DNA from 2 places in the Nocardioides sp. T5 genome. Region 1 is predicted to be linked to the other one. Evidence: riboswitches for the same ligand, from Rfam matches in the RefSeq annotation. Region 1 holds a riboswitch; the other holds the start of a gene.
The links. A riboswitch is a leader RNA that binds a small molecule or an ion and turns the genes downstream of it on or off. The one in region 1 is predicted to bind cyclic di-AMP.
Positions count from the first base shown of each region.

Region 2: linked by a shared signal. The riboswitch ahead of ACNKF0_RS16440 (C40 family peptidase) and the one ahead of ACNKF0_RS14370 (NlpC/P60 family protein) in region 1 are both predicted to bind cyclic di-AMP.

Region 1 covers NZ_CP182415.1:2,940,004-2,944,481, reverse strand. The annotation lists gene ACNKF0_RS14385 (hypothetical protein) at 1-268, shown strand, start outside; gene ACNKF0_RS14380 (NYN domain-containing protein) at 279-1,520, shown strand; gene ACNKF0_RS14375 (hypothetical protein) at 1,586-1,792, shown strand; cyclic di-AMP (ydaO/yuaA leader) riboswitch at 1,911-2,073, shown strand; gene ACNKF0_RS14370 (NlpC/P60 family protein) at 2,169-3,095, shown strand; gene ACNKF0_RS14365 (hypothetical protein) at 3,169-4,344, shown strand.
Region 2 covers NZ_CP182415.1:3,367,720-3,372,197, reverse strand. The annotation lists gene ACNKF0_RS16455 (HIT family protein) at 1-87, shown strand, start outside; gene ACNKF0_RS16450 (phosphatase PAP2 family protein) at 109-1,158, opposite strand; gene ACNKF0_RS16445 (SDR family NAD(P)-dependent oxidoreductase) at 1,284-2,051, shown strand; cyclic di-AMP (ydaO/yuaA leader) riboswitch at 2,159-2,364, shown strand; gene ACNKF0_RS16440 (C40 family peptidase) at 2,368-2,841, shown strand; gene ACNKF0_RS16435 (DUF3048 domain-containing protein) at 3,105-4,127, shown strand; gene ACNKF0_RS16430 (TetR/AcrR family transcriptional regulator) at 4,111-4,478, opposite strand, start outside.

The DNA of each region.
Region 1 (4,478 bases):
GCAGATCAGCGACCTCCGCGTTCCCGGCGACGGCGAGCGGTGGCGCTGTGCCGGCTGCGGCAACCTCACCCGCTTCGACGTGACGCGCACCCGCCGTACGACGGACTACTGGCACTTCGACCTCGCCGGCGACCACCAGGTCGAGGAGGAAACCGTGCTCTCGGAAGCGGTCGAGTCGGTGTCCTGCCGCTGGTGCGGCCGCAACGACGCCATCGAGCTGGTTGACCGCGCCGCGGCCGACACGTCGGCCGACCCGGCCGCCGGGTGACGGAACGACCGTGACCGACCCTGCGGCTGTGCCGGAGCGGCTGCGCCTGCGGGTGGTCGCCCTGGTCTCGGCGGTCCTGCCGTCGGTCAGCCCCGTTCCTCCCGCGTTGCGCAAGGTCGCAGGCTTCGCGCCCGCCCGTCGTGCGAGGCTCGGTGGCAGGGTGATCTGGGCTGCGCTCGATGACGACACCTTCCGGGAGCACGCGGCGGTGCAGGTCGCGGCGGTGCAGGCGTCTTTGGATGATCCGGTCGACGCGGCTGCGCGCGCGTGGCTGGCCAGGGAGGAAGGCTGGGAGGCGGTCGTCACGGAGGTCGCTGAGTCCCTCGAGGTCGACGAGTCGCGCGACGAGCAGGCGCACGCAGAACATGCCCGCCTGTCCGCCCAGGTGGCTGCGCTGCAGGCCGAGCTCACCGCCGTACGCGCCGAGCACCGCGCCGAGCGCGAGCGCGCCAAGGCCGACCACAAGGTGCTGCGCCAGAGGCTGGGGGAGGCCCGCGGTGTGCTCCGAGCGGCCGAGGAGGCGCGGGTCGCCGCGTACGCCGCCCGGGACGAGGCCGTCGCGGCGGCTGAGACGGCGACGCGCACGGCGGAGGCAGACGTACGACGCCTGCGCGCGCAGCTGGAGGAGGCCGAGTCCGGCCTCGCGGCAAGCCGCCGGGACGCGCGGTCCGACCGCGACACCGCCAGCATCCGGGCCCGGCTCCTGCTCGACGCGGTCATCGACGCCGCGACCGGGCTCCGGCGCGAGCTCGCCCTCCCCGCGGTGAGTGGTTCGCCGGGCGACGCCGTGGAGTCGGCTTTGGCGGGCATCGAGTCCGCGCCCGCGTCGAGCGCGCCGGCGACCTCGGCAACGCTGGAGCAGACCCTCTCGCTGCCGCGAGCGCGGCTCGTCATCGACGGCTACAACGTCACGAAGCAGCGGTGGCCGACCGCGAGCCTCGAGGCCCAGCGCAGCAGACTGGTCGCGGCGCTGGGACCGCTGGTCGCGCGGACCGGGGCGGAGACGACCGTCGTGTTCGACGCGGCGGAGTCCACGGTGCGTACGGCGATGCCGGCACCGCGTGGCGTCCGGGTGGTGTTCAGCCCGGAGGGCGTCATCGCCGACGACGTGATCCGCCAGCTCGTGGCGGCGGAGCCCCGCGGGCGAGTGGTCGTGGTTGTCAGTGACGACCAGGCGGTGGCACGCGACATCGTCCGAGCGGGTGCGCGGTCGGTGCCGACGTCGGCGCTGCTCGGCGTGATCGGCTCCTAGCCCGACACGCCGGTCCGCGACACGCCGCGGAGGCGCTGTCGGTGGCTCCTGTCACCGTTCGGAACATGACGACACGGATCGACTGCGACACCTGCGTGGTGCGCGGGCTGCACTGCCACGACTGCGTGGTGACGGTGCTCCTCGGCCCACCGCCCGAGCTGACCATCGACGACGACGAGATGGCCGCGCTCGACGTGCTGGCCTCGGGCGGCCTCGTGCCACCGCTGAGGCTCGTTGAGCCAGTCAGCGGCCCGGTCATCGAGTCAGCCTGAGCCGGGGTCCGACACGACTTCCCACAAGTTGGCCCGAAGATTGGCGACCGCTCCGTGGGCGGTTTAGGGTGTGGGCTGACGTCCGTGGCAGTGGGTCACCCGGCCCGCGCGGGCGTCGCGCCGAGTCGTGGACCACGCCCCCCGCATCACCCGTGGTCGACGAGCCGGGGAACCACACTTCCCCCTGGGGTGAATCCTCTGTGAGGTGCGCTGCGCGAGCGGCGCGAGGAGCAGAGGTAGGCCAAGTCGTGCCGAACCCGTCAGCTCACCTGGTAGGCGTACGACACCCCGAGGAGTTCCCCCGCTCGTGGCTCACACCCGCAAGCGAGTTGGCGCGACCGTTCTTGGTCTCTCCGCGATCGCTGCCATCTCATTCGTGCCCGCCACCCCCGCGCAGGCCGACCCCGACATCAAGGACGTCAAGGTCCGCGTCGACCGCCTCTACCACGAGGCCGAGGCGGCGCAGGAGCGCCTCCACGACGCCAAGCTCGACCTCGCCGACCTGCGGAGCGACCTCAACGGCTTGAAGGCCGATCAGGAACGCCAGGACGAGCGTCTCGACGCCGTCCGCGACCAGGTCTCCGACGCGGTCGTCCGACAGCTCGAGGGGGAGGGCATCTCGACCGTCGGTCAGATCGTCGTCTCCGACGACCCGGGAGCGTTCCTCGACTCGCTCTCGACGATGTCGTCCTTCAACGACCTCCAGGCCTCGCTGCTGTCCGACTACGACACCGAGCTCGCAGCCCTCGAGATCCGCCGTGAGGCCACTGGTGCCCGCACCAAGGAGATCGCGGAGCTCACCGACCAGCTGAGCGCCGAGAAGGACACCGTCGACGACAAGCTGGCCGAGGCCAAGGAGCTGCTCGCCGACCTCGAGGCCGAGGAGCGCGACCGCGTGCTCGCCTCGCGCGGCACCACGACCCGCGCGCCCAGCTCCGTCTCCGTGCCGGCGTCTGGTCGCGCCGCTGCTGCCGTGCAGTACGCCATGGCACAGGTCGGCGACGCCTACGTCTACGGTGCCATGGGCGAGAACGCGTTCGACTGCAGCGGCCTCACCATGCGTGCCTGGGCGCAGGCCGGTGTGTCGCTCCCGCACTCCTCCAGCGCCCAGTTCAGCTCCGGCCCGCGGATCGCGGCGAGCGATCTGCAGCCCGGTGACCTGGTCTTCTACTACAGCCCGATCAGCCACGTCGGCATGTACATCGGCAACGGCATGATCGTGCACGCCGCCAACCCCGGCACCGGTGTTGCCGTCTCGGGCCTCTACTCGATGCCCTACGTCGGCGCGGTCCGTCCTGGCTGACACGCAGACCTCGAAGGCCGGTCGTCCACTCCTGTGGGCGGCCGGCCTTTCGCTGTTCCTCGCTGTCGTCCTGGTGGTCGTCGTCCTCACGCGGGACGGACGTCAGGAGGTTGCGCCGCCGCGTCCCGCCGAGGCGCATCGTGCGAGCCCGGCGGAGGCCGCGGCCGCCCTGGCGGCGTTCGTCGACGCCATCGACAGCCGCGACCGAACGGAGCTGGAGCAGCTGGTGCCCCCTGACGTCCCCTCAGCAGAGAGCCTGCTGGCGGGCATCGCAACGAACGTCCGCTCGCTGGACCTCACGGCCGTCTCCGCGCGCTACGTCGACCAGGTGGGGACCGTTTCGGCGGACGGCTCGTGGACCGGCACAGCAGAGCTCACGTGGCAGCTTGGCGGCTTCGACGAAGAGCCGGCTCGCAGCGACGTGGCGGTGCGCTTTGCTCCGCACGGCGAGGGGCTCGGCATCGCGGGGTTCGAGGCGCCCACTGCAGACGGCGGTCGGTTACCGCTGTGGCTGCGCGGGCGGATGTCAGTGGCGCGGGCGAACGACGTCCTGGTGATGGCTGACGGACCCTCAAGCGTTGCAGAAGATGTGGCAGCACGAGCGGTGCGGGGGATCGAGGTCGTACGACGAGTCCTTCCGGACTGGAGCTCGCCCGTCGTGGTCGAGGTTCCTGCCAGCGCGACGAGCCTCGACGAGACGCTCGGCGCCGACCCCGGGACGTATGCCGGCATCGCCGCCGTGACTGCCCCCGTCGGGCGTGCATCTGACACCGAAGGACCGGTTCACGTGTTTGTGAACCCGGACGTCACTGAAAGGCTGCGCCGCGCAGGTGCGCAGGTGGTGATGAGCCACGAACTGGTCCACGTCGCGACGAATGCGGTCCGCAGGCCGGTCGAGCCGTGGTTGATGGAGGGGTTTGCCGACTACGTTGCGCTCCGCGACACGCAACTGCCGGACCGCGTGACCCTGGGTCGGGCCATCGAGGCGGTCAGGCGGGAAGGTGTTCCGGAGGCACTGCCAACGGCGGCGGACTTCGATACCCATGCGCGAGACCTCCAGGCCCGCTACGAGGAAGCCTGGCTGGCGTGTCGAATCATTGCTGAGCGGCTGGGGGAGCGCGGACTGGTGGAGGTGTACGCCGTCGCCTCGCGCGGCAGCTCGGCCCAAGGTGCCCAACGACGAGCTGGTTTAACGGTCACTTCGCTCACGCGGGCCTGGCAGGGCCGGTTACGTGACGTGGCCCTCTGAGTCGGTGTACCCGGAGAATGCTCCGAGGGCGACCGGCATCCGGTCGCCCTCGACGTGATGGTTCTCGGGTACGCAGCTGCACGGTGCCCTCGACCCGGTCGGGCACGGTGGGAGGTCTATCCGGCAGCCCGACG
Region 2 (4,478 bases), 430 kb from region 1:
GGCTTCTTCTGGCCCCGCACGAAGTACGCCGACGGCGAGGCGGCGGCGTACGCCGAGAAGCTGCGCGACGCGCTCGCGTCCGGCTGAGCGAGCGGCGGGCGCAGCCGGTCAGGAGCCGACCTGCTCCTCCTCGCGCGCCCGGGCCCCGCGCAGCGTCCACGTCCGGTCCCGGCGCCGGAGCGGGTGGCCCGTGGTCCAGGCGGCGAGCACGAGCGCCAGCGTGCCGATCACGACCCCGCCGAGCACGTCCACGAAGAAGTGCCACCCGAGGTAGACCGTCGACAGGCAGGTGAGCCCGGCGAAGACCCAGCCGGACAGCCGTACCCACCGAGGGAGCCGGATGAGCTCGGCGACCAGGCACGTGGTCACCGTGATGGCGACGTGCAGCGAGGCGAAGGCGGCGATGGTCTGGACCGCACGGGTGTCCCAGGGGCCCGCGAGGACGGCCACGCGGTCGTCGAGCAGCAGCTCCTGGACCCCGGTGTTGAAGGTGTCGGGCAGGTCCGCGAAGCCCTGCGGCGCCGAGTAGATCGGGCCGAGCGACGGGACGAGGTAGTAGACGCCGACACCGATCAGCCAGTTGAAGGAGACCGCGGTGACGTAGAGCTCGCCGGTGCGGGAGCGACGCGTCCACACGAGCGCGATCGCCAGCATCGCCGGAACGAGGCCGATCCACAGGACGTACACCCCCGACATCAGCCACGCCGCCCAGCCGGTGCCGAGCACCTGGTGCAGGACGTCGGCCGGGTCGTGACCGAGCCAGAGGAGACGGTCGGCGCGCGCGAGCTCGGTGTCCCACAGCCGGTCGGTGACGAACGGCAGGTATCCCTTGAGGTTGCGGAACGCGACGTAGGCGACGTACCAGGCGGCGAGCCCGACGACGGTGAACTGCACCTGGTCGCGGTTCCAGCGCTCGCGGACGACCGCGCGCAAGGCCGGCCAGGCGCCGACCGCGTCGCGCCGGATCGCGGCCACCCAGCGCGGGACCACGTCGAGCGCGACCGCGAGCAGCACGATCGCCGGCAGCCGCACCCAGGTGGGGATCGACACCCCGTCCGGGTCGCGCACCGGCAGGTCGTAGGCGGCAGCGACGAGCGCGGTGGCGACGGCCATCGCCGCTGCCACGGCGACGGCGCCACGAAAGCCCCCCCGTCCCATCCGTCCACCGTAGCGAGGTGGACCCGGATGGCGCATCGCCTGCACCCAACCTTCACGAGTTCTCGCTACGTGCGCCCACTACGCTCCGGACGACAAGCAGCCACCGAACCTGAGGAGTAAACGAGATGGGTCGATTCGACCGTCGCGTCGCCGTCATCACCGGAGCAGCGCGAGGCATCGGCTTCGGCATCGCGCAGCGCCTCGCGAGCGAGGGTGCCTCGATCGCCGTCCTCGACCTCGACGAGGCCGCCGCGCAGGAGGCTGCCGGCCGGCTCGAGCTGGCCGAGGGCGCCCGCGCCGTCGGCATCGGCTGTGACGTCGTCGACGCCGCCGCGGCCGAGGCCGCCGTGCAGCGGGTGGTCGACGAGCTCGGCGGCATCCACGTGCTCGTCAACAACGCCGGCATCACCCGCGACAACCTGCTCTTCAAGATGACCGAGGAGGACTGGGACCTGGTGATGAACGTCCACCTCAAGGGCGTCTTCAACATGACCAAGGCGGCCCAGTCCCGCTTCGTGGAGCAGAAGTACGGCAAGATCCTCAACCTCTCCAGCGTCTCCGCGCTGGGCAACCGCGGCCAGGCCAACTACTCCGCGGCCAAGATGGGCATCCAGGGCCTCACCCGCACCCTCGGCATCGAGCTCGGCCCGTTCGGCGTCACCGCCAACGCGATCGCTCCTGGCTTCATCGCCACCGAGATGACCGACGCCACCGCGCGCCGCCTCAAGATGGAGCCCGAGGAGCTGCAGCGGCTCAACGCCGAGGCGACGCCCGTACGGCGCGTCGGCCAGCCCGAGGACATCGCTGCGGCCGCGGCGTTCCTGTGCAGCGACGAGGCGTCGTTCATCACTGGTCAGACGCTGTACGTCGACGGTGGGCGCAAGCTGGGCTGAGCCCTCCCGGGCGTGATCCCGGCCACGGTCCCCGCTCGGGGGCCGTGGCCGTTTTGCGTCTCCATCGGTCGTCTGTCACCTTGGATGGCGGTCGAGAGACCCAACCGTCCCGGACTACGCCGAGTCCTGCCCGGCCGGGACGACCCCCGAGACACACCGGGGCAGGAGTGGGGGACCCACAGGTTCCACTGCCGGTCATCGACCGGCTCGGGGCGAAGCCGCCCAAGCTCTCAGCAGCACGACGGGAGCGCGGTGGCAGGGCACTTTCCAGCCCTAGCCCGACAGCTCACCTCACAGGCGTGGGAAAGGACGAACCATGCCTGCGACCCCTCACAAGGTACGAGCCCTCGCGCTCGCCCTCGCCGGGCTCGGCCTCACCGCATCGACGATGAGCGCCCTGCCTGCCAACGCTGCACCCAGCGGCAGCACTTCCGACAACACCTCCGCCACGACCACCACGACGAAGAAGACGGCGCGGGTCAGCGCCAAGCGTCGGGTTGCCAACCGGGTGCTCACTGCGCGCAACATCGCGATGGCCCAGCGCGGCGACGCCTACGCGTACGGCGCCGCCGGTCCGTCGAGCTTCGACTGCTCCGGCCTGATCCGCTACGCCTACAGCCGAGCGGGCATCGCCGTGCCGCGGACCTCGAGCGCCCAGGCCGGTGCTGCTCGTCGCATCGCGAAGAAGGACATGCGTCCCGGCGACCTGATGTTCTTCTACGGCAGCGGCGGCGTCTACCACGCCGCGATCTTCCTGCGCTGGTGCGCTGGTCGCGCGGGCACGCGCTGATGGTGCACTCCCCGCGGCCGGGCTCGCGCGTGCACGTCGCCGCTCCGTGGACCTCCGCGTGGTTCGGCGGGACCCTCCGCCGCGCCTGAACGGCGCCCGGATGCGGGTGACAGTGCAGGATTGGTAGGTCGTTCCTGCTGATCTACCCTGTGGCGCGCCTTCCCCGATCGGGAAGGCGCGGGGGGCCCCCCCCCCCCCCCCCCCCCCCCCCCCCGCCCCCAGACTTTCCTTGGCTCGACACCCCCGCTCGATCGGAGTCCCCCGTGCGTCACCGTCGCCACCCCTCGTCCCGCGCGATCGTCGCCACCCTGGCGGCGGCCACGCTGCTGCTCGCCGGCTGCAGCGGTGGCGACGACGACCCGGCGCCGAGCGCCTCGGCGTCCTCCGAGCCGACCGCCTCCGAGACGACCGAGGAGCCGCCGGAGCCGACGTACTGGCCCCTGACCGGGCTCGAGCGCAAGGCTGACGCCCCCCGGCACCCCGTCGTGGTGACCAAGGTCGACAACACCTCCTCCAGCGCCCCTCAGGTGGGTCTCGGCTCGGCCGACCTCGTCGTCGAGGAGCTCGTCGAGGGCGGCTACACGCGTCTCGCCGCGTTCTACTACTCGAAGGTTCCCGCCAGCATCGGCCCGGTCCGCTCGATGCGCGCCAGCGACATCGGGATCGTGCCCGAGGGTGCGACCGTCGTGACCAGTGGCGCGGCCCCGGTCACGATCCAGCGCGTCAACGGTGCCGGCATCCCCTGGATCACCGAGGGCGACGCCGGTGTCTACCGCGAGACCACGCGCTCGGCCCCCTACAACCTCTTCGCCCGCCTCGGCGACATCGCCAAGCGCCTCAAGGCCGAGGAGGAGCCGCCCCCCTACCTGCCGTGGGGGGACGAGGCCGACCTGCCGAAGGGTGCGAAGGCCAGCACGCTCACCGCGGACTTCGGCGCGCACTCCACGAGCTGGCAGTTCCAGAAGGGCGGCTACGTCAACACCGACTCCTACGCCGCCGAGGGCGACCAGTTCCCCGCCGACTCCGTGCTCGTGCTGCGGGTGCGCGTCGGTGACGCGGGCTACCGCGACCCGGCGGGCTACCCGGTGCCCGAGACCAAGTTCGAGGGCAAGGGCTCGGCGCTGCTCTTCCACGGCGGTCGGGTCGTGAAGGGCACGTGGAGCAAGGACGGCCTCAAGGGTCCGATCGAGCTCTCGACCAAGCGAGGCGAGCTCACCGTGCCCGCGGGGCACGTGTGGGTCGAGCTCGTCCCGGCCGTCAACGGCAACGTCACCTTCGCGAAGTAGTCCCGGCGTCGAACGGGCTCGCCCGTAGCGCTCCGGCGTCCTCCTCGAGCAGGCGCTGGAGGCCTGCCAGGATGATGCCGACCGCCGTCTCGACCCGCTGGGCTGCCGCCGCGGGGTCGTCGCTGACGGCGACCGAGCCGCCCGCTGCCGACATCGCCCCGAAGAAGATGCGGGTGAAGGTGTCGAGCATCGCGTCGTCGAGCCGGGCGTCGTCGAGGGCGCCGCCGTCGGCGGTCAGCACGGACCGCACGATCTCGTCCACGATCGCGTACGTCGAGCGCTCCTCCTGCTCGCGGTAGCGCTCGTGACCGAGCACCGAGGGTCCGTCGGACACCACGACCTGGCGGTAGC